One region of the Yersinia hibernica genome, then DNA from elsewhere that is predicted to be linked to it. Evidence: predicted binding sites of a transcription regulator. Region 1 holds the regulator's gene; each other region holds the start of a gene.

Region 1 (7,340 bases):
CGCACTCGGGCGGCTGAGATGACAGTGATACCTGAAGGAGCAATATGGCTAAAGGAATAAAAAAATATTCTTTATTCCTTTAAGTGATAACAAATTAGCTAAAAACTGAATTCTTATCTGCAACAAATAGTTAACTAAAGGGACATTTCGCCTTTGAGGAAAATGCGCGACTGACCGGAAATAACAGTGCGATCCCCCGCTAACATGCAGAATAACTCGCCACCGCGAGCAGAGATTTGGCGGGCATGGAGTGCTGTGCGGCCCAGTCGCGCCACCCAATATGGCATTAATGTGCAATGAGCCGACCCGGTAACCGGGTCTTCATCACTGCTCAAGGTGAAATAGCGCGAAACAAAATCAACCTCATCACCCGGTGCCGTCACAATCACCCCCCGGCCAGTATAGGCAATCAATGCCGCTAAATCCGGCTGCAACTGGCGCACCTGCTGCTCATTTTCTAGCACCACCAGCAGCGATTTTGCCTGCCAAAGCTGTTGAATATCCACACCGAGTAAGGTTTTCAGTGCAGCCGAAAGCGCGATTTGCGCTGGGGGCAATGCGGGGAAATCCAGTGACAGTCGGCCAAAGTTATCCGCATCGCGCTTGACATGTAAATCACCGCTGGCGCTGCGAAAGCAGATATCATGCAAACCGGGGTTCACCACGTTGAACATCACATGCGCCGCCGCCAAAGTGCCGTGGCCGCATAAATCCACTTCATATTCTGGGGTAAACCACCGAATCGCCGACTTATCCCCCTCATCCCAGACAAAACTGGTTTCCGGCAAATTAATCTCAGCGGCAATGCATTGCATCTGTTCGGCCGACAGCGGTTTTTTCAGCAAACAGACCCCGGCCGGATTGCCGGATAATCCTGGGCCGATAAATGCATCAACATGAAAATAGTTATAAGCCATCAATTTGCTCCGGTGATTGGCTAATGCCAAATCAACAACACACAGGCCGCCGTCAGCAAGCCCATCGAAATATTAAAAGTAAACCAAGCGCGGCGACTGCGCAGCAAGCGGCCAATCAAAGTCCCAAAACCCAGCCAAATAATACCGGCGACCAGATTCACCATAAACATGCCAAGGCTTATCATTAAGATGGAATTATTATAAGCCGCCCCCGTCATGCTGAAGCTGGCGACGGAGCCTAATCCCATCAGCCAGGCTTTGGGATTAAGGAACTGTAATAGCCAGCCCTGATATAATCGCAATGGTTTTGGCGGTGCGACATTGATGTCTAATTTTTCATAGGCCGAAGTGGCAATTTTCCATGCCAGCCACAGTAGATAAAGACTGCCCAGGATTTTTAGAATGAAGTGCAGCGAGGGATAGATCAAAATCAGGCCACCGACCCCGAATGCCACCAGCAGCAGCATGCTCTGCATACCCAACATAATGCCTAACATCAGCCAGATAGAGCGCATAAAGCCAAAGTTGGCACCAGCAGAAGTCAGTAACATATTATTGGGGCCGGGGGTGATGGCAGCAACCCAAAGAAAACCAACCATTGAAAGAAATAAACTCAGTTCCATGAGACGGGTGCCTCTCACCCAAAATGATGCGCGATATACCCATGAAGCTAACAGTGTGCTATTGATCACACAAGAGCAACGACATGATTTCCATTCATCATATGTATGAAATATTTCGTCCGCTGGCCGGGGCCAGCAACCCACACCTGCAAACACTGCTGCCGCGGCTGGTGCGACGGCGGGTGCAGCTTAGACCTTTTTGGCAACGGCTGGAATTGCCCGATGGGGACTTTGTCGATTTGGCCTGGAGTGAAAATCCTGAGCTGGCGCGCGATAAGCCCAGATTGGTACTATTTCACGGGTTGGAAGGGAATTTTTACAGTCCTTATGCCCATGGTTTACTGCACGCCTGGCAAGCCGAAGGGGGGCTGGGTGTGGTGATGCATTTTCGCGGATGCAGTGGAGAAGCTAATCGTAAGTCTCGCATTTATCACTCCGGTGAAACAGAAGATGCCCGTTTCTTCCTGCGCTGGTTGCGAGAAAACTATGGCCAAGTACCAACGGCTGCGGTCGGCGTCTCTTTAGGCGGCAATATGTTAGCGTGCTATCTGGCACAGCAAGGGCAAGAGAGTTTATTAGAGGCCGCCGTGGTGGTTTCGGCCCCACTGATGCTCGAACCTTGCGCCAACCGCATGGAGCAAGGTTTCTCACGTGTTTATCAGCGCTATTTGCTGAATCAGCTCAAGTTAAATGCCACGCGCAAGCTGCTGCATTACCCCGGCAGTCTGCCTTTGGATCTGGTGCAATTGAAAGGGCTGCGGCGAATCAAAGAATTTGATGATGTCATAACGGCGAGAATACATGGCTTCAATGATGCACTGGATTACTATCGGCGGTGCAGTGCTTTGCCACTGCTCCCGCAAATTACCACGCCATTGCTTATTATTCATGCCCAAGATGACCCCTTCATGACGACAGAAGTTATCCCCAATCTCAGCGAATTACCCAGTAACATTGATTATCAGTTAACTGAGCATGGCGGCCATGTCGGTTTTGTTAGCGGCTCATTAAAACACCCACAAATGTGGTTGGAACAACGTATTCCAGCCTGGCTTTCCCCTTATTTGGAGCAACAATCATGATTATCCCCTGGCAGCAAGTCGACAGTGAAACGCTGGATAATATGCTGGAGGCCTTTGTGTTACGTGAAGGCACTGATTACGGCGAGCAAGAGCGCTCATTGGCACAGAAAGTCGAAGATGTGCGCCGTCAATTAGTGAGTGGCGAGGCGGTATTAGTGTGGTCTGAATTACACGAAACCATCAATATTATGCCACGAGGCGCATTTCGTGCCGGGGCAGAAGAGTTGCCATAATCCTCGCGTTGCCGCCGCACTCTTGGCGAAAAATCAGAGTGACAAGCTGGACACTTTGCCCTAAAAATAACCCTTAATGATAAAAAATAGCCCGTTTAAACCTGTCCGCTGAGTTAACTAACCCCATGGAGTTACAGCTAATATGTCAATTAAACATCCGGTTATCGCCGTCACCGGCTCCAGTGGCGCAGGAACCACGACCACCAGTCTGGCGTTTCGCAAAATTTTTCAGCAATTGAATATTCGCGCGGCTCAAATTGAGGGTGACAGTTTCCACCGCTACACCCGCCCGGAAATGGATTCAGCGATTCGTAAAGCACGGGATCAAGGCCGACATATCAGCTATTTTGGCCCAGAAGCCAATGACTTTGGGCAGTTAGAAGAGAGTGTTTCGCAATATGGCGCATTGGGTACCGGGCGCTCACGTAAGTATTTGCATACCTATGATGAAGCCGTGCCCTACAACCAGATTCCCGGCACATTCACTCCGTGGGAGTCGCTACCAGAGCCGACTGATGTGCTGTTCTATGAAGGGCTGCACGGCGGGGTTGTCACCGAGCATCATGATGTCGCAAAACATGTAGATTTACTGGTCGGCGTAGTCCCCATCGTTAACCTGGAGTGGATTCAAAAATTAGTCCGGGATACTGGCGAGCGCGGCCATTCTCGTGAGGCGGTGATGGATTCCGTGGTGCGCTCCATGGATGACTATATTAACTACATCACGCCACAATTTTCGCGGACTCACATTAACTTCCAGCGAGTACCGACCGTCGATACCTCCAACCCATTTGCCGCCAAAGCCATTCCGTCACTGGATGAAAGTTTTGTTGTCATTCACTTTAGAGGTCTGAATCAAATCGATTTTCCCTACTTACTGGCGATGTTACAGGGATCGTTTATTTCCAATATCAATACTTTGGTGGTCCCAGGCGGGAAGATGGGGCTGGCAATGGAGTTGATTATGGCGCCATTGGTGCAGCAATTACTGGAAGGCAAAAAGATTATTTAATCGCCTGCGTACTTGAAGTAGCGGCCAACATCTCCGCTGCTTCAAGTCCGTCGAGTTTATTTAGGCGATTTCGCGGATCTCAAAACTGTGGGTAATGGTCGCCGCTTTGCCCAGCATCAGAGACACCGAGCAATACTTTTCAGCTGACAGCTCCACCGCGCGCTCAACAATTTTATCGGTTAAGCCCTTGCCGCTCACAATAAAATGCAGGTTAATTTGTGTAAACAGGCGCGGTGCCTCTTCCCGGCGCTGCGAGGTTAACGTCACTTCGCAATCGCGCACATCATTACGGCCTTTTTGCAAAATAGAGACAACGTCAATTGCGCTACAGCCGCCCGCCGACATTAACAGCATTTCCATCGGGCTCGGTGCTTTGTCTCCCGCATTTCCGTCCATCAAAACTTGATGCCCTGAAGCGGATTCCCCCAAAAATGTCAGCCCCTCAACCCACTTTACACGTGCCTGCATAACTCTTGCTCCCGGTTAAATTTTCTGATTCAGACTACCCTTTCATTTACAAACTGGCAATGTAACCCGATGTTCATCATGCTGAAGCGATACAACACAAGACACTGGCCTCATCCTGTGCTACAAACAGAATCGAAAGTGTTGTTTCTAGAATTAAATAGGGTAGCTTCTCAATACTCAGTGAAGGGTTTCTATCCGGTACGTATCTTGGCTATACCTTTCGGCAGTTGAGCAAATTAATATGCTAAGAGAAAGTGTATTTTATAAGCACGCCGCGCAGGGAACTCTGAACCCTGTTAAGTCTGGCTGCGATAACAACAGAGGATAACAGCGAATGGTTCTCGGCAAGCCACAAACAGACCCGACTCTCGAATGGTTCCTGTCTCATTGCCATATCCACAAATATCCATCGAAGAGTACGCTAATTCACCAAGGTGAAAAGGCCGAAACGCTTTACTACATCGTGAAAGGCTCCGTTGCGGTGCTTATCAAAGATGAAGAAGGTAAAGAGATGATTCTCTCCTATCTCAATCAGGGGGATTTCATCGGCGAGCTTGGATTATTTGAAGAAGGCCAAGAACGTAGTGCCTGGGTTAGAGCAAAAACCGCCTGTGAAGTGGCTGAAATTTCTTACAAAAAATTCCGTCAGTTGATTCAGGTTAACCCAGACATCTTGATGCGCCTGTCTTCACAGATGGCGAACCGCTTGCAGATTACATCGGAGAAAGTGGGTAACCTCGCCTTCTTGGATGTCACTGGGCGCATTGCACAAACGCTGCTTAACCTGGCAAAACAACCTGATGCCATGACCCACCCAGATGGGATGCAGATAAAGATTACCCGCCAGGAAATTGGTCAAATAGTTGGCTGCTCCCGCGAAACTGTGGGGCGGATACTAAAAATGCTGGAAGATCAAAATCTGATCTCCGCGCACGGTAAAACGATTGTCGTTTACGGCACGCGTTAATTCCCCCATAAACCGGTGTCGTTACCTCGGCACCGGTTTTTTATTTGTGTGATCAATAAACTTCTGGGGCCTATATGAATTGGCAACGGCTTATTTATCATCCTGAAGTTAACTATGCACTTCGCCAAACATTAGTCCTCTGCATACCTGCGGCGTTGGGATTCGCCATGGGCGAGTTACGGCTGGGGTTGATGTTCTCCCTGATACCAGCGTGTTGTAACATTGCGGCGCTAGATACCCCCCATCAACATTTCTTCCGACGACTGATTGTCGGCGGGGCTCTCTTTACATTCAGTAGCTACCTCACTCAGCAACTGCTGCTGTGGGAAGTTCCATTACCCGCAGTGATGCTTGGCTTGGCATTAATATTGGGTGTGAGTGGAGCTATCAGTCAGCTCAATGGTCGACTGCTTCCCGCCGCCCTTATCGCCGCTATTTTCAGCCTCAGCATGGTGGGCCGCGCACCTATCTGGCAAGCCCCCTTGATGTGTGCCGTGGGGACTCTCTGGTACGGCGTATTTACCTGGCTGTGGTTTCGCTTATGCAGGGACCAGCCCATCCGTGAGCCATTGAGCCAGCTTTATCATCTGTTGGCTGATTATTGCGACGCGGCATATCGTTTATTTGGCCAGCAGCAAGAAGCAGAAAAGACGATACCGCAGCTGTTAGATAGACAGCAAGGTATTATGGATAAAATTAATCAACTTTATCAACAATTTAACTTGCTCCCTAATACCACAAAAAAAGAACGAAAACGGCTACTGACACTCTTTCAAATGGCACTCGATTTGCAAGAACACATCACTGCGGCGATGAATCAGTCAGAAAAAACGCAAGAACTGGTTGAACAGACACCAATAGAAAAGGTTCTTGAGCGCAATATACAGATTATCTCAACACAAATGCGCACCATCGCCGATGATATTCTCTACCACCACCGGGCGAAAACCCATGTTAGCGCGGGTGATGCACTGGTCGAACTGGAAGAAATTGCCCAGCAATATCCTAATAATCCGGTGGCACAATTCTGCTATTACCATATCAGTCATATTACCCAAATCCTGAGTGACCAGCGCCCGCAATATGACCGCGATTTGATGTCCAGCCAGGTACCCCAGCCGCTCTGGCCAGCTATTGTCAGTTACTTATCTTTTAAATCCAGTGTATTACGTGATGCAGGTCGGATGGGTGTCACCTTGGCCACAGGCAGTTATATCGGCAACCTTATTCACCTGCCTAAACCTTATTGGATTTTACTCACCATCATGCTGGTGACGCAAAACGGCTATAACGCCACAAAAATACGTATTCATCACCGCGCCCTTGGCACCCTGATTGGGCTGCTACTCGCGGCAACTTTGCTGCATTTTAAGATGCCGGAAGGCACCACACTGAGCATCATGTTATTCATCACATTGATAGCTTATCTGGTGCAACGCAAAAACTATGGCTGGTCAGTTATCTTTAGAACTATCACTACGGTCTATATCTTGCAGCTATTGACTGGAGAGGGTGCGGACTTTTTGATCCCACGTTTGCTGGATACATTAATCGGCTGCGCATTGGCCTTTGCCAGCGCACTGTGGTTGTGGCCTCAGTGGCAAAGCGGTTTACTGCGGAAAAATGCGCATCAGGCGCTAGAGAGTTATCAGAATATCCTGCGCATCCTACTGAAACCTCAGCCAGATATCGGGAAGCTGTCCTATCAACGCATTCAGGTCAACAAAGCCAGCAATGCAGTTCTTAGCTCACTGAATCAGGCCATGCAGGAGCCGGGATTCAACTCAAAATATTTATCTGACATGCGCCTCTGGGCCACACATAGCGAACTTATTGTTGGGCATATCAATGAGATGACTATCCTGACCCGGGCCTACCCATTGACAGAATCGCCGGGGGAAACCGATAAGCACCACGTCCAGCTAACCGTAAAGTTGGCGGAAGATTATTTACAGCTCTGTGAGATGGCCATTCAGCAATGCCAGCAGCGACTGGAGTCGGATAACAGTGAGGGGAATAACGATTTTGTGCAAATGCC
Region 2 (7,340 bases), 660 kb from region 1:
GCCGTGAACCGAATCGCCGCACTGATATGGTTATCGGTGTTGCCTATAATGCTGATATTGATGTGGTGAAGAAAGTGCTGGGTGACATCATCGCAGCCGATGCACGCATTATGCATGACAAGGGTGTGACCATCCGCCTGAATGAGATGGCGGCGTCATCATTGAACTTTACCGTGCGTGTTTGGACGACCAATGGCGATGCCATGGATGTGTATTGGGATTTGATGGAAAACTTCAAACGCGCGCTAGATGCGCACAAAATTGGCATTCCCTATCCGCAGATGGACGTGCATTTGCATCAGGTTGATAATGCGCAATCTACCCCGTCGGCTTAAAGCCGCGGCGCGATAAATTCAGTCAATACGGGCTATTTGGCCCGTTTTTCTTCCCTTCTTGCTCACGCGCGCGGTAGAATAGCTATTATTAGTTTTACTTATAGTTGATAAGAAATATCAATTTCCTCTGATGGCTTTCTCCCCGTAATATGCTGCTAACTCCACTCCCATTCCCTCAGTTGATTCTGAGTATTATTTAAAGGTAACAGTATGTTAGCTGTTTTTTTGCAGGGTTTTGCTCTCAGTGCTGCCATGATTTTGCCTCTGGGGCCGCAAAATGCTTTTGTGATGAATCAGGGAATTAAGCGGCAACACCATTTAATGAGTGCCGGGCTGTGTGCTCTGAGCGACATTATCTTGATTTGCGCCGGTATTTTTGGTGGCAGCGCTTTATTAAACCGCTCACCATTGCTATTGGCGCTGGTCACCTGGGGTGGGGTGGCATTTCTGCTCTGGTATGGCTGGGGCGCATTGACGTCTGCATGGCGTGGTGACAGTTCGTCAACCGCAGTGGCTGCCGGGGCACAAGGGCGCTGGCGTATTCTGGTGACACTCTTGGCGGTAACCTGGCTTAACCCGCATGTGTATCTGGATACCTTTGTGGTGCTGGGGAGTTTGGGCGGGCAGTTATTACCGGATGTCCGGCCTTGGTTTGCTTTTGGCGCTGTAAGTGCCTCAGTTGCCTGGTTTTTTTGTCTGGCATTGCTGGCGGCGTGGTTATCACCATGGCTTAATCGCCCCACCTCACAGCGAGTCATCAATTTGCTGGTGGGCGGCGTGATGTGGTTTATTGCTTTTCAGCTAGCGCAACAGGGCTTAAACCTGTGAGTTTTTATCACTAATCTGAATCCCATACTTTGTAAGATATGCTACGGTTGATGTGTTAATCACATTACCGACGGCAAATGAATCACCTTGTCAATGAGATGCTAGTGAGTGTAATTAACTGCAAATGTGTTTGTGATTAATTGAATTCACTGATTATCTCGCTACCACAGACTGACAGGGCATAAATAATTTGCCATGCATATATTAGGAGGCTCCGTGAAGTTGAAGACATTGGCTTTGGCCGCAATGATGGGATTAGGGACGTTACCTTTGGCGCTACAAGTTCAAGCTGCCGAAGTGCCAGAAGGGCCGCATGTTGTCACCTCCGGCACCGCCAGTGTTGATGCGACGCCAGATATCGCCACTATCGCCATTGAAGTCAGTGTATCTGCCAAAGATGCCGCAGATGCCAAAAAACAGGCGGATACTCGCGTCGCGCAATATTTTGATTTCTTGCGCAAGAGTGGCATTGAGAAAAAAGATATCAATGCGGCCAATATTCGCACTCAACCTGAATATGATTACCAGAAAACCGGTGAGGCGGTACTGAAAGGCTACCGTGCAGTACGCCAGGTTCAGGTGACACTGCGCCAACTGGATAAGTTGAATGAGCTACTGGACGGGGCGCTAAAATCGGGCCTCAATGAGATTCGTGCTGTGAAACTGGGGGTCGCTAACCCGGAGACTTACCGCGAACAGGCCCGTAAAAAAGCCATTGAAAATGCCATTAGCCAGGCGGGGGCATTAGCTGACGGATTTAAGGTTAAATTAGGGCCGGTATACAGCATTCGTTACCATGTCGCTAACTACCAGCCGATGCCGGTAGCGCGCATGTTCAAGAGTGCTGAAGCCGCACCTGCCACTGATGCTGCTCAAACTTATGAGCAACAAACTATTCATTTCGACGATCAAGTTGATGTGGTGTTTGAACTGAAAACCAGCGCTAACACGCCCACAACCGCAGCCAAATAAGCTAGTCTTGCCGTAATACCTGACGCCCGTAAGATAACAGGGCGTCAGTCACTTTTCTCATTGTCCGGCTTTCTGGCGCGAATCGATGCCAGAACAACATTCGTCGTTGCAATAACCCCGGAGTCAGATTAATCAGTTCGCCGGATGCCAACTCTTTTTCGATTTGCAGATGCGGGATCATACAGCAGGTGGTGCCTTGTCTGGCCAACTGTACAAACGCTTCTGACGAATTCACGATATGGCAGGGCACACTCCCTGGCGATAAATCGAAATTCTGCTGCAAAAATGCCTGATGCATATCATCTAAATGGTCAAAAGCCACGGCAGGGGCTTTCAGCAATGCCGAGCGAGTCACTCCATTGGGAAAATACCGCTCGGCAAAGGGCTTGGACGCCACAAACAGATAATCCAATGCGCCGAGTTGATCGACTAAACAACTGGGTAGCGGTTGTGGCTGGATACTGACGGCACCCACCACTTCGCCGCGACGTAGCCGCTCTTGGGTTCGGGTTTCATCTTCGACTTGTAAATTGAGCCGAATCGGGGAGTCTGCCAGCACCGGTTTTAAAGCTGGCAGCAGCCAGGTTGCCAAACTGTCGGCGTTGACCGCCAATGACAACAGCAGTGGGGTATCCCCGCCGTTATCATTGCCGAGCCACTCTTCTTCCAGTAATTCAACCTGATGCAGTAACGCGAGCAATTTCTGCCCTTGCTCCGTTGGCCGGGGGGGCACAGTGCGCACTAACAGCGGCTGGCCGAACAGGTTTTCCAACTGCTTAATGCGCTGAGATACCGCCGATTGGGTGATACAGAGCTTTTGTGCCGCGCGTTCAAAACCGCGTTCACGGATCACCGCGTCCAGCGCTTGTAGCGTACGGTAGTCTGGGCGTTTCATCGGAGTCATCTCTCCAAATATTTAAGTTAATACCGCACTATGCCACATTTTGATCATTTTTCTATGCTGGAATACCGCAGGGCTCGCCACAAATAAACCGACATAACTGTGATCCAGCTAAAATTAACCGGATTCTAACTGGACTTTATCGCAACGATTTCTGCTGTATATGCTCTATAATGACGCTAGGTTTTCTTTCACATCAAGGCGTGAACTTACCATGACTCAGGATGAACTTAAAAAAGCAGTGGGCTGGGCAGCATTAGATTATGTCAAACCCGGCACTATCGTGGGGGTCGGCACCGGCTCTACTGCGGCACATTTTATTGATGCCCTTGGCTCTATCAAAAATCAAATTGAGGGGGCCGTTTCTAGCTCAGATGCTTCTACCGCTAAGCTAAAAAGTTATGGCATTCAAGTGTTTGATTGCAACGAAGTCGATGTATTGGATATCTATGTCGATGGCGCTGATGAAATTAACAGCCAAATGCAGATGATAAAAGGCGGTGGTGCAGCACTGACCCGCGAGAAAATCATCGCGGCGATTGCGCGTCAGTTTATCTGCATTGCCGATGCTTCCAAGCAGGTTGGTGTGCTGGGTAAATTCCCACTGCCGGTCGAAGTTATCCCAATGGCGCGTTCTTATGTGGCGCGCGAGCTGGTTAAATTGGGTGGATTACCGGAATATCGTCAGAATGTAGTGACTGATAATGGCAACATTATTTTAGATGTCCATAATCTGACAATTTTGGATGCCATTGCGCTAGAGAATAAAATTAATGGGATAGCCGGGGTAGTCACTGTCGGGTTATTTGCTAACCGAGGTGCGGATGTGGCACTGATTGGCACCGCCGACGGTGTTAAGACGGTCGTGCTTAAGTGATGCATTAAACCTTGGTCGGGGTGTGGTTTATTGGCTGCACCCTGATAATTTTTGTCTTTAAATATCTTTTCTTAAAATGGTTAAATTTGGTGATATATATCACATTTAATCATTTCATTTTCTTAACCTGCCATTAACTCACTTTTCGCCAGTTTTTTATTCCATAAATTAACATTTGCGCTGGTTGTTATGCTGACAGGTAGGCAATCGTTTGTATTGCTGCCTACGAAATATTTGTTATGTTGACTGGGTGCTGACCGGATTCATTCGATATCGGCAGCCACATCTGAAGTCTGAAAATAGGGTCGGGGACATGGCAAAAGTATCACTGGAGAAGGACAGAATTAAATTTCTGTTAGTGGAAGGGGTGCACCAGAGCACGGTTGATAATCTGCGTGCGGCCGGTTATAGCAATATTGAATATCATAAAGGTGCCTTAGACACCGAATCACTGAAAGAATCTATTCGTGATGCTCATTTCATCGGGATCCGATCGCGTACGCATCTGTCCGAAGAAGTTTTTGCTGCAGCAGAAAAATTGGTTGCAGTAGGTTGTTTCTGTATCGGTACTAATCAGGTTGATTTAAATGCGGCCACCAAACGTGGTGTGCCGGTATTCAATGCACCTTTCTCCAATACCCGCTCGGTAGCCGAAATGGTACTGGGCGAGTTACTGTTGATGTTCCGAGGTATTCCGTCTGCTAATGCCAAAGCACATCGTGGCGAGTGGAATAAGCTGGCTGTTGGCTCCTATGAGGCCCGCGGCAAAAAACTGGGTATTATTGGTTACGGCCATATTGGTACTCAGTTGGGTATTTTGGCTGAAAGTGTTGGTATGAAAGTATTCTTCTACGATATTGAAAATAAACTGTCGTTGGGGAATGCGCAGCAGGTTCGTCATTTGTCTGATTTGCTGAATATGAGTGATGTGATTAGCTTGCATGTGCCAGAAAATCACTCTACCAAGAATATGATTGGCCCAGAGCAGTTGGCACTGATGAAACCGGGCGCGCTGCTGATTAATGCTTCACGCGGGACTGTGGTTGATATTCCTGCGCTGTGTGATGCATTGGGCAGTAATCATTTAGCTGGCGCAGCAATTGATGTTTTCCCAGAAGAACCGGCTACCAATAAAGACCCGTTCAATTCACCATTATGCGAATTTGATAATGTGTTATTGACTCCGCATATTGGTGGTTCCACTCAGGAAGCTCAGGAAAATATCGGTGATGAAGTGGCGGGCAAACTGGCGAAGTATTCCGATAATGGCTCGACGCTGTCAGCGGTTAACTTCCCGGAAGTTTCTTTGCCTGCTCATGGTGATAACACGCGCCGCTTGTTGCACATCCACGAGAACCGCCCCGGTATTCTGACCAGCATCAACAAAATCTTTGCTGAGCAAAACGTCAATATTGCCGCGCAGTATTTGCAAACCAGCGCTGACATCGGCTATGTCGTCATTGATGTTGAGACTGATGATGCAGAAAATGCAGAAAAAGCCTTGCAGGCAATGAAGGCGATTCCAGGGACTATTCGCGCGCGTTTGCTCTACTGATATACCCTCGTCTTTGGCGTTGCAGCGTTGTTTGCTGCCTAGCTGCAACGTCACGGTTTTTGGGTATGGATTTGTGGTATCTAAGTTATTAATAAATGGCTGAACATTCGCTATCGCGAGATTTCGGGTGTTTTTTTATGTCGAAAATTCCCGCTCACCACCGCCATACCTTTTCCGGCGTCACAATCTCCGGCAACGGCACATCCCAATGTTCATTCGGCAAGTGCTCAACACGCTGGCAATCATGCGCTAGGCCAATGGGATAGGGGCCACCCTGCTGCCAGTCTTGCAGTGTACGGTCATAAAAACCCCCGCCCATACCTAAACGCTGCCCTTGACTATCAAACGCCACTAGTGGGGTTACCACCACATCTAATTGATTTAACGGCAGAACATCGCGCACATCTAATTGAGGTTCAAGGATTTTCAGGCGATTACGAATAAGCAGACTATCGGGGTGATAGTTGAGAAATAACAGATGACCGGGGCTAAAAGGATGCAGAACAGGGAGATAAACCTGCTTTTTCTGCTGCCACAGCAACTCGATAAGCGGGCCGGTATCCAGTTCGCCATCAAAAGAGAGAAAGACTGCCACAGTATTGGCTTGCTGAATTTTATGGTGCGAAGCGATTTGTTTAGCGGCGAGGTGAGCAGATTGCTGTTGTTGCTCGGGTGTCAATAGACGCCGGCGCTCACGAATTTCACTACGGATTTTTTGCCGCTCAAGGGCATATTGCGGATTTAAAGGCATTTTATTAACTTAAAAAACAAGTTGTTAACTAAGTAAGGAGAGAATTGCCTGTACTACAAACGTAGTAACCGGTAAGTGCCAGTTACACGATAAGAAAGGGATCTCCGAGATGCCGTCGCAGACTGTAACCCTTGAACCCATGGTTCAAGGTGAACGCAGCGTCGCAACCTTAAGGCTTCTCGGCGGACCGAGCATGCGCACCAGTTACGGAGTCACTACATTCTGTTGGTATTAAATATCGGCTCAGGGGACTGGCCCGCTGACAAACACCTCAGAGAAATTCTTTACTCACTGTTGAATCTATCATTCAACAGAGATTTATTCAAACTGTGCATCCTGACGTTCAGAGATGCGACCCTGTTCAAGCAATGCCTGCTCAATGGTCTGTTGTAACATCCGAATACGTTGCTCCATATTGGATGCATAGTCACGGGTTTTCAATCTTTCCTGAGCTAATTCGTGACACACATTCAATGCCGCGATGAAAACTAACTGCTCAGTATTGGTGACTCTAGTGCGAACTTTCAGATCTTGCAACCGTTGGTTAAGATCTTCTGCGGCCATGTTCAACGCATCTTGTTGTTCTGGCGGACAATTAACTCTTAACGAGCGACCAAAAATTTGAATATCTACCGGTTGTGCAGACATGCGACCTTCCTGACTAATTTCGCGCCAGCCCTGAAAACCAGAGGCAAATTGCTCGTAGCTGCAAAGCGGGCGTCACTATATATATCTCGATACCAAGATTCAACCCCTAATCCCTGACATCTTTCAAGCCCCGAATATGTACCCGCGGTTGCTTACTGCCTTCCGGCATCTTGAAATCTATAGGTATAGCGCGCTGCGTTTTCTGGTATAGCGACCTTTCTTGGTGGTAGCATAACACGAACTTATCCTGCCAACGATGACCAATACGCATGTCTATAGAGAATACATTACCAACTTACCAATCACTTGCCTTGGCTTTGAACCAGCAAGCAGTGGCATTAACCCCTGCTGAAATGCATGGCCTGATCAGCGGCATGCTGTGTGGAGGCAGTAAAGACGATGGCTGGCGCGCAATGGTGCATGACTTGACCAATGAGGGGGCGGCCTTTTCACAAACCCTGAGTTTGCCGTTA
Region 3 (7,340 bases), 850 kb from region 1:
GTGTTCTGCGCGATAACGTGGTTATCTATGAAGGCGAGCTGGAATCTCTGCGCCGCTTCAAAGATGACGTTAACGAAGTTCGTAATGGTATGGAATGTGGTATCGGCGTTAAAAACTACAATGACGTTCGTACTGGCGATGTGATCGAAGTCTTCGAAATTATCGAAATTAAACGTACTATCGCTTAACCACCTCTGATTTGCTTATATCCATTTGGGGGGCCTTGGCCCCCCAAATTGTCTGGAGAACCCCCATGGCAAAAGAATTCAGCCGTTCTCAGCGTGTTTCACAAGAAATGCAGAAAGAGATCGCACTCATCTTACAGCGTGAAATCAAAGATCCTCGTGTTGGCATGGCTACTGTGTCAGGTATCGAGCTGTCCCGTGATTTGGCTTACGCTAAAGTCTTTGTGACTTTCCTGAACGTGTTAACGGATAATGCGGATCCGGATACCGTTAAAAATGGCATTAAAGCGCTGCAAGATGCTTCCGGTTATATCAGAACTTTGCTGGGAAAAGCGATGCGTTTGCGCATCGTGCCAGAATTGACTTTCGCTTATGATAACTCTCTGATTGAAGGGATGCGGATGTCTAACTTGGTGACTAATGTCATCAAAAATGATGTAGAGCGTCAGGTTAATTCAGGCAACGACGAGGAGAAGTAATGGGTCGTCCACGTCGTCGTGGCCGTGACATTAACGGCATTCTGTTATTGGATAAGCCGCTGGGCCTCTCCTCTAATGATGTTTTGCAGAAAGTAAAACGGCTCTTTAGTGCTAACCGCGCGGGCCATACCGGTGCGCTGGATCCTTTAGCGACGGGTATGTTGCCAATCTGTTTAGGGGAAGCGACCAAGTTTTCCCAATTTTTGCTCGATTCCGATAAACGTTATCGGGTGGTGGCTCGCTTAGGCCAGCGCACTGATACCTCGGATGCCGAGGGAGCGTTAATTAGTGAGCGGGAAGTCAACGTCACTCAGGCTCAGATGGATGCTGCGCTAGACCGTTTCCGTGGTGACAGCCAGCAAGTGCCGTCGATGTATTCTGCACTGAAGCACCAAGGCAAGCCGCTGTACGAATATGCCCGTCAGGGGATTGAAGTCGAGCGTGAAGCTCGCAGTATTACCGTTTACGAACTGCTGTTTATCCGCTGGGAAGGCAATGATCTCGAGCTGGAAATCCATTGTTCTAAAGGAACTTACATTCGCACCATTATTGATGATTTGGGCGAATTGTTGGGTTGCGGTGCTCATGTGAGTTATCTGCGCCGATTACAAGTGGCGACTTATCCCAGTGAGCGCATGGTGACCTTAGAGCAGTTGGCTGCGATAGTTGAAACGGCACAAATGGAAGAGCGCTCACCAAATGCCGAACTGGATTCGCTGTTATTGCCGATGGATAGCGCAGTGTTAAACTTCCCTGAAGTCAATCTGTTACCTGCGGTTGCTGCCTATGTAAAACAAGGGCAACCGGTGCATGTCGCGGGTGCGCCAAGTGAAGGAATGGTGCGCATGACTGAAGGTGAAGAGCGTAATTTCATTGGCATTGGCACGATTGCAGAAGATGGTCGTGTGGCGCCGAAACGTTTAGTCGTGGAATACGCGGAGTAAGTCGAAGCGGCCTTTCTTGCGATCCCGCAGTTCAAAGAGTAGAATAGTGCGGCTTACATATTGGGTTGCTGAATTAGAGATCGGCGCCTATCTTAATTTATCTATATATTTGGAGTTGTATTATGTCTCTAAGTGTTGAAGCGAAAGCTAAAATCGTTGCTGACTTCGGTCGCGGTGCCAATGACACCGGTTCAAGCGAAGTTCAGGTTGCTCTGTTGACTGCTCAAATTAACCATTTGCAAGGTCACTTCTCCGAGCACAAAAAAGATCACCACAGTCGTCGTGGTCTGCTGCGTATGGTATCCACGCGTCGTAAGCTGCTGGACTACCTGAAGCGTGAAGATGTAGCGCGTTATGCTTCCCTGATCGAGCGTCTGGGTCTGCGTCGCTAAGTCTGCGAGTTTCGGGAGAAAGGGGCCAAATTGGCCCCTTTTTTCTAAGAAGCAATGATAAAGTGCGCTAGTATATTGTTGTTTTATATTTTTATAACATAGGATCTTCCGGTGCAGAGGTTCGCGCGGCTAATGAGAGACTTTAACTCAATGGGAGTTAAGGATTGTCATTAGTCGCGAGGATGCAGTGTGAAGGTATTAGTAACAGGTGGATGAGATCGTCAATACGATCCGCCACCGCATAGTATAAGGATACTATTTTGCTGACTCCGATTATTCGTAAATTCCAGTACGGCCAACATACCGTCACCATTGAAACCGGCATGATGGCACGCCAGGCAACCGCTGCAGTTATGGTAAGCATGGATGACACCGCAGTATTTGTGACTGTTGTTGGCCAAAAGAAAGCCAAACCAGGCCAGAGCTTCTTCCCTTTGACTGTTAACTATCAGGAGCGTACTTACGCTGCTGGTCGTATCCCAGGCAGTTTCTTCCGTCGCGAAGGCCGCCCAAGTGAAGGTGAAACACTGACTTCACGTCTGATTGACCGCCCGATTCGTCCACTGTTCCCAGACAGTTTCCTGAATGAAGTTCAGGTTATCGCGACCGTTGTTTCTGTTAACCCACAAGTTAACCCAGATATCGTGGCACTGATTGGTGCATCAGCGGCACTGAGCCTATCAGGTATCCCATTCAACGGCCCAATCGGTGCTGCTCGCGTTGGTTTTATCAACGACCAGTATGTACTGAACCCAACCACTGACGAGTTGAAAGAGAGCCGTCTGGACTTGGTCGTTGCCGGTACTGCTGCTGCGGTATTAATGGTCGAATCAGAAGCAGACATCTTGTCTGAAGATCAAATGTTGGGCGCGGTTGTGTTCGGCCACGAACAACAGCAAGTTGTGATTGAAAATATCAATGCACTGGTTGCCGAAGCCGGCAAACCTAAGTGGGATTGGCAGCCAGAAGTGGTTAACGAAGAACTGCATGCGCGTGTTGCTGTATTGGCTGCTGCTCGTCTGGGTGACGCATATCGCATCACTGAGAAACAAGAGCGTTACGAACAAGTTGATGCTATCAAAGCTGATGTCACTGACACACTTTTGGCGCAAGACGATACTTTAGATGCTGCCGAAATTCAGGATATCCTGGGCAACGTTGAGAAAGATGTCGTTCGTAGCCGCGTATTACGTGGCGAACCACGTATTGATGGCCGCGAAAAAGACATGATCCGTGGCTTGGATGTGCGTACTGGCGTCTTGCCACGTACCCATGGTTCTGCGTTGTTCACCCGTGGCGAAACTCAGGCATTGGTTACCGCCACACTGGGTACAGCACGTGATGCGCAAAATATTGATGAGCTGATGGGTGAGCGTACTGACTCATTCCTGCTACACTATAATTTCCCTCCATATTCTGTTGGTGAAACAGGCATGGTGGGTTCACCGAAACGTCGTGAGATTGGCCATGGCCGTCTGGCGAAACGCGGTGTAATGGCAGTGATGCCAAGCCCGAGCGAGTTCCCTTACACTGTACGTGTGGTTTCTGAAATCACCGAGTCTAACGGTTCTTCCTCAATGGCCTCTGTCTGTGGTGCTTCTTTGGCCCTGATGGATGCAGGTGTGCCGATTAAAGCCGCTGTTGCTGGTATCGCCATGGGCCTGGTGAAAGACGAAGAAAGCTTTGTCGTGCTGTCTGACATTCTAGGTGATGAAGATCACTTGGGCGACATGGACTTTAAAGTGGCCGGTAGCCGTGACGGTATCACCGCACTGCAAATGGACATTAAAATTGAAGGTATCACCCGCGAAATCATGCAGGTGGCTCTGAACCAAGCTAAGGGTGCGCGTTTGCACATTCTGGGTGTTATGGAACAGGCTATCAGCACACCACGTGGCGATATCTCTGAGTTTGCTCCACGTATTTACACCATGAAAATCAATCCTGAGAAAATCAAGGATGTGATTGGTAAAGGTGGTTCCGTGATTCGTGCGCTGACAGATGAAACTGGCACCACCATTGAAATCGAAGACGATGGTACCATTAAGATTGCAGCAACCGACGGCGATAAAGCAAAACATGCTATCCGTCGTATTGAAGAAATTACTGCTGAAATCGAAGTGGGCCGCATCTATGCGGGTAAAGTGACTCGTATTGTTGATTTCGGTGCCTTTGTTGCTATTGGCGGCGGTAAAGAAGGTCTGGTGCATATTTCTCAAATCGCTGACAAGCGCGTAGAGAAAGTGACTGACTATCTGCAAATGGGCCAAGAAGTGCCAGTGAAAGTCATGGAAGTTGATCGCCAGGGCCGTATTCGCCTGAGCATCAAAGAAGCTACGACTCCTGACGCAGAAGCGGCGGCACCAGAAGCAGCAGAGTAATTAGTATTCCACAGCCTCTTACTCATAAGTGAGGGGCTGTGTTATCTCGAGGGCAGGATGCTCTTGTGTTAAACAAATGGATGAAAGGATATTTATCCAATGTTTGTCTTCGGGAGTAGGAAATGAAGCCTTTCTTGCGCTGGTGTTACGTTGTGACAGCACTGATGCTGGCAGGATGCAGCAACCATGATTGGCGTAAAGACGAGGTATTGGCAATCCCGTTGCAACCTACGTTGCAGCAGGAAGTGATTCTGGCGCGCATGGAACAAATCCTTGCAAGTCGGGCACTTACGGATGATGAGCGCGCACAGCTTTTATATGAGCGCGGAGTGCTGTATGATAGCCTCGGGCTACGGGCACTAGCGCGAAATGATTTTTCGCAAGCGTTAGCTATTCGTCCTGATATGCCAGAAGTTTTTAACTATCTGGGCATTTATTTAACGCAGGCAGGCAATTTTGATGCTGCCTATGAAGCGTTTGATTCTGTACTAGAGCTTGATCCAACTTACAATTACGCGCGTTTAAACCGGGGTATCGCTCTGTATTATGGCGGTCGACTCCCGTTGGCGCAGGATGATCTGCAGGCGTTTTATCAAGACGATCCAAATGATCCCTTCCGTTCGTTATGGCTGTATCTGGTGGAAAGAGAAATTGATCCCAAGGCAGCTGCAGTAGCGTTACAACAGCGCTATGAAAAATCGGACAGAGGGCAATGGGGATGGAATATTGTCGAATTCTACTTGGGCACAATCAGCGAAAAAACGCTGATGGAACGGCTCAAGGCAGATGCAACGGATAACACTTCGCTCGCTGAGCATCTCAGTGAAACTGACTTCTATTTAGGTAAGCATTACCTAAGTCTGGGGGACAAGAACACCGCTTCGGCGCTGTTCAAACTGACGGTAGCTAACAACGTTCATAACTTTGTTGAGCACCGCTATGCATTGTTGGAATTGGCGCTTTTGGGCCAAGAACAAGACGACCTATCGGAATCGGACCAGCAATAGCTGACGAACAACTATCAGCCTGATATACCTTGGTTTTTACCAAAGTTTATCACCTTAACGGGTGATGGCCTTTTTGTTCGTTTTATAATCTAATTTGAGCCGGTTCACACTTTTCAATGAAAATGACTGAAAATTTTCTCGACGAGTTATGTAGACTGGCTGCCATTATTAATGAGGCACGTGTACATGACTACTGAGCTTGAAACCTCTTTTGCTGATTTGGGGCTGTCTGCTCCTATTCTTTCTGCCCTGACGACTTTGGGTTATGAAAAACCATCTCCAATTCAATTGGAATGCATTCCGCACCTGTTGAACGGTCGCGATGTTCTTGGTATGGCGCAAACCGGTAGCGGCAAAACCGCTGCATTCGGGCTTCCGCTGTTGCACAACATTGACCCAGAACTGAAAGCACCACAGGTGCTGGTACTGGCTCCAACCCGTGAGTTGGCGATTCAGGTTGCTGAAGCATTAACTAGCTTCTCTAAAGATATTAAAGGCGTTAACGTTGTAGCCCTGTACGGTGGCCAACGTTATGACGTTCAATTACGCGCTTTGCGCCAGGGGCCACAAGTTGTTGTTGGCACCCCAGGTCGTCTGTTAGACCACCTGAAACGCGGTACCCTTAATCTGTCCAACCTGAAAGGTTTAGTGCTGGACGAAGCAGATGAAATGCTGCGCATGGGCTTTATCGAAGACGTCGAAAATATTCTGGCACAGATCCCGGCTGAACATCAGACTGCGCTGTTCTCTGCAACCATGCCAGAAGCCATTCGCCGTATTACCCGCCGCTTTATGAAGGAGCCGCAGGAAGTCCGCATTCAATCTAGCGTGACGACTCGCCCCGACATTAGCCAGGTTTATTGGAAAGTAGGCGGTGGCTATCGTAAAAACGAAGCACTGGTTCGTTTCCTAGAAGCGGAAGATTTCGACGCGGCCATCATTTTCGTCCGTACTAAAAACGCCACTCTGGAAGTTGCAGAAGCCTTGGAGCGTAGCGGTTATAGCAGCGCTGCACTGAACGGCGACATGAACCAGGCCCTGCGTGAGCAGACTCTGGAACGCCTGAAAGATGGCCGTTTGGATATCCTGATTGCCACTGACGTTGCTGCTCGTGGTTTGGATGTTGAGCGTATCAGCCTGGTTGTAAACTATGATATCCCTATGGATTCAGAGTCTTACGTCCACCGTATCGGTCGTACTGGCCGTGCCGGTCGCGCTGGTCGTGCGTTACTGTTTGTTGAGAACCGTGAACGCCGTCTGTTGCAGAACATTGAACGTACGATGAAGCTGACCATTCCTGAAGTCATGCTGCCCAATGCAGAATTGCTGAGCGAGCGCCGTTTAGCTAAATTCGCGGCTAAAGTTAGCCAACAGCTGGAAAGCAGTGATTTGGATATGTACCGTGCGTTGCTGGCTAAACTGCAACCAGAAGAAGAGTTTGATATCGAAACTCTGGCTGCTGCACTGCTGAAAATGGCACAGGGCGAACGCCCGCTGATTCTGCCACCAGAAGCTCCGCGTCGTCCACAGCGTGAATTCAATTCTCGCGATGACCGTGGTAGCGATCGTGGCCGTGACCGTGATCGTCGTGACAACCGCTCTGACAGCCGTGATGGTGGCGAGCGCCCAGCGCGTCGCGAGCGTCGTGATGTTGGCGAAATGGAACTGTACCGCATTGAAGTGGGCCGTGATGATGGTGTTGAAGTTCGTCATATCGTTGGCGCTATCGCTAACGAAGGTGACATCAGCAGCCGTTATATCGGTAACATCAAGCTGTTTGCTTCCCACTCAACTATCGAGCTGCCAAAAGGTATGCCAGGCGAAATGTTATCTCACTTCACCCGTACCCGTATCCTGAACAAGCCGCTGAACATGCAGCTGTTGGGTGATGCACAGCCGCATGAACGCCGTGAGCGTCCAGCTGGCGGTAACGGTGGTGAGCGTCGTGGCGG

The links. The regulator CRP, encoded in region 1, controls carbon source genes, mostly activating them, when cyclic AMP is high. The targets are predictions, from matches to a motif close to ATGTGANNNNNNTCACAT.
Positions count from the first base shown of each region.
Region 2: serA (phosphoglycerate dehydrogenase) is a predicted target of CRP. The motif match lies at 4,001-4,018, and genes of this name have one in related genera.
Region 3: yrbN (protein YrbN) is a predicted target of CRP. The motif match lies at 5,481-5,498, and genes of this name have one in related genera.

Region 1 covers NZ_CP032487.1:4,402,770-4,410,109, forward strand. The annotation lists gene D5F51_RS20750 (PhzF family phenazine biosynthesis protein) at 135-917, opposite strand; gene D5F51_RS20755 (LysE family translocator) at 938-1,540, opposite strand; gene D5F51_RS20760 (hydrolase) at 1,642-2,622, shown strand; gene D5F51_RS20765 (YheU family protein) at 2,619-2,855, shown strand; gene D5F51_RS20770 (phosphoribulokinase) at 2,998-3,867, shown strand; gene D5F51_RS20775 (OsmC family protein) at 3,928-4,335, opposite strand; gene crp (cAMP-activated global transcriptional regulator CRP) at 4,670-5,302, shown strand; gene D5F51_RS20785 (YccS/YhfK family putative transporter) at 5,377-7,340, shown strand, end outside.
Region 2 covers NZ_CP032487.1:3,740,216-3,747,555, reverse strand. The annotation lists gene mscS (small-conductance mechanosensitive channel MscS) at 1-335, shown strand, start outside; gene argO (arginine exporter ArgO) at 546-1,163, shown strand; gene D5F51_RS17635 (oxidative stress defense protein) at 1,380-2,135, shown strand; gene D5F51_RS17630 (LysR family transcriptional regulator ArgP) at 2,137-3,030, opposite strand; gene rpiA (ribose-5-phosphate isomerase RpiA) at 3,251-3,913, shown strand; gene serA (phosphoglycerate dehydrogenase) at 4,227-5,468, shown strand; gene D5F51_RS17615 (5-formyltetrahydrofolate cyclo-ligase) at 5,623-6,219, opposite strand; RNA gene ssrS (6S RNA) at 6,317-6,500, opposite strand; gene zapA (cell division protein ZapA) at 6,538-6,867, opposite strand; gene D5F51_RS17600 (YecA/YgfB family protein) at 7,137-7,340, shown strand, end outside.
Region 3 covers NZ_CP032487.1:509,230-516,569, forward strand. The annotation lists gene infB (translation initiation factor IF-2) at 1-188, shown strand, start outside; gene rbfA (30S ribosome-binding factor RbfA) at 254-664, shown strand; gene truB (tRNA pseudouridine(55) synthase TruB) at 664-1,608, shown strand; gene rpsO (30S ribosomal protein S15) at 1,731-2,000, shown strand; gene pnp (polyribonucleotide nucleotidyltransferase) at 2,261-4,381, shown strand; gene nlpI (lipoprotein NlpI) at 4,504-5,388, shown strand; gene yrbN (protein YrbN) at 5,511-5,585, shown strand; gene D5F51_RS02490 (DEAD/DEAH family ATP-dependent RNA helicase) at 5,575-7,340, shown strand, end outside.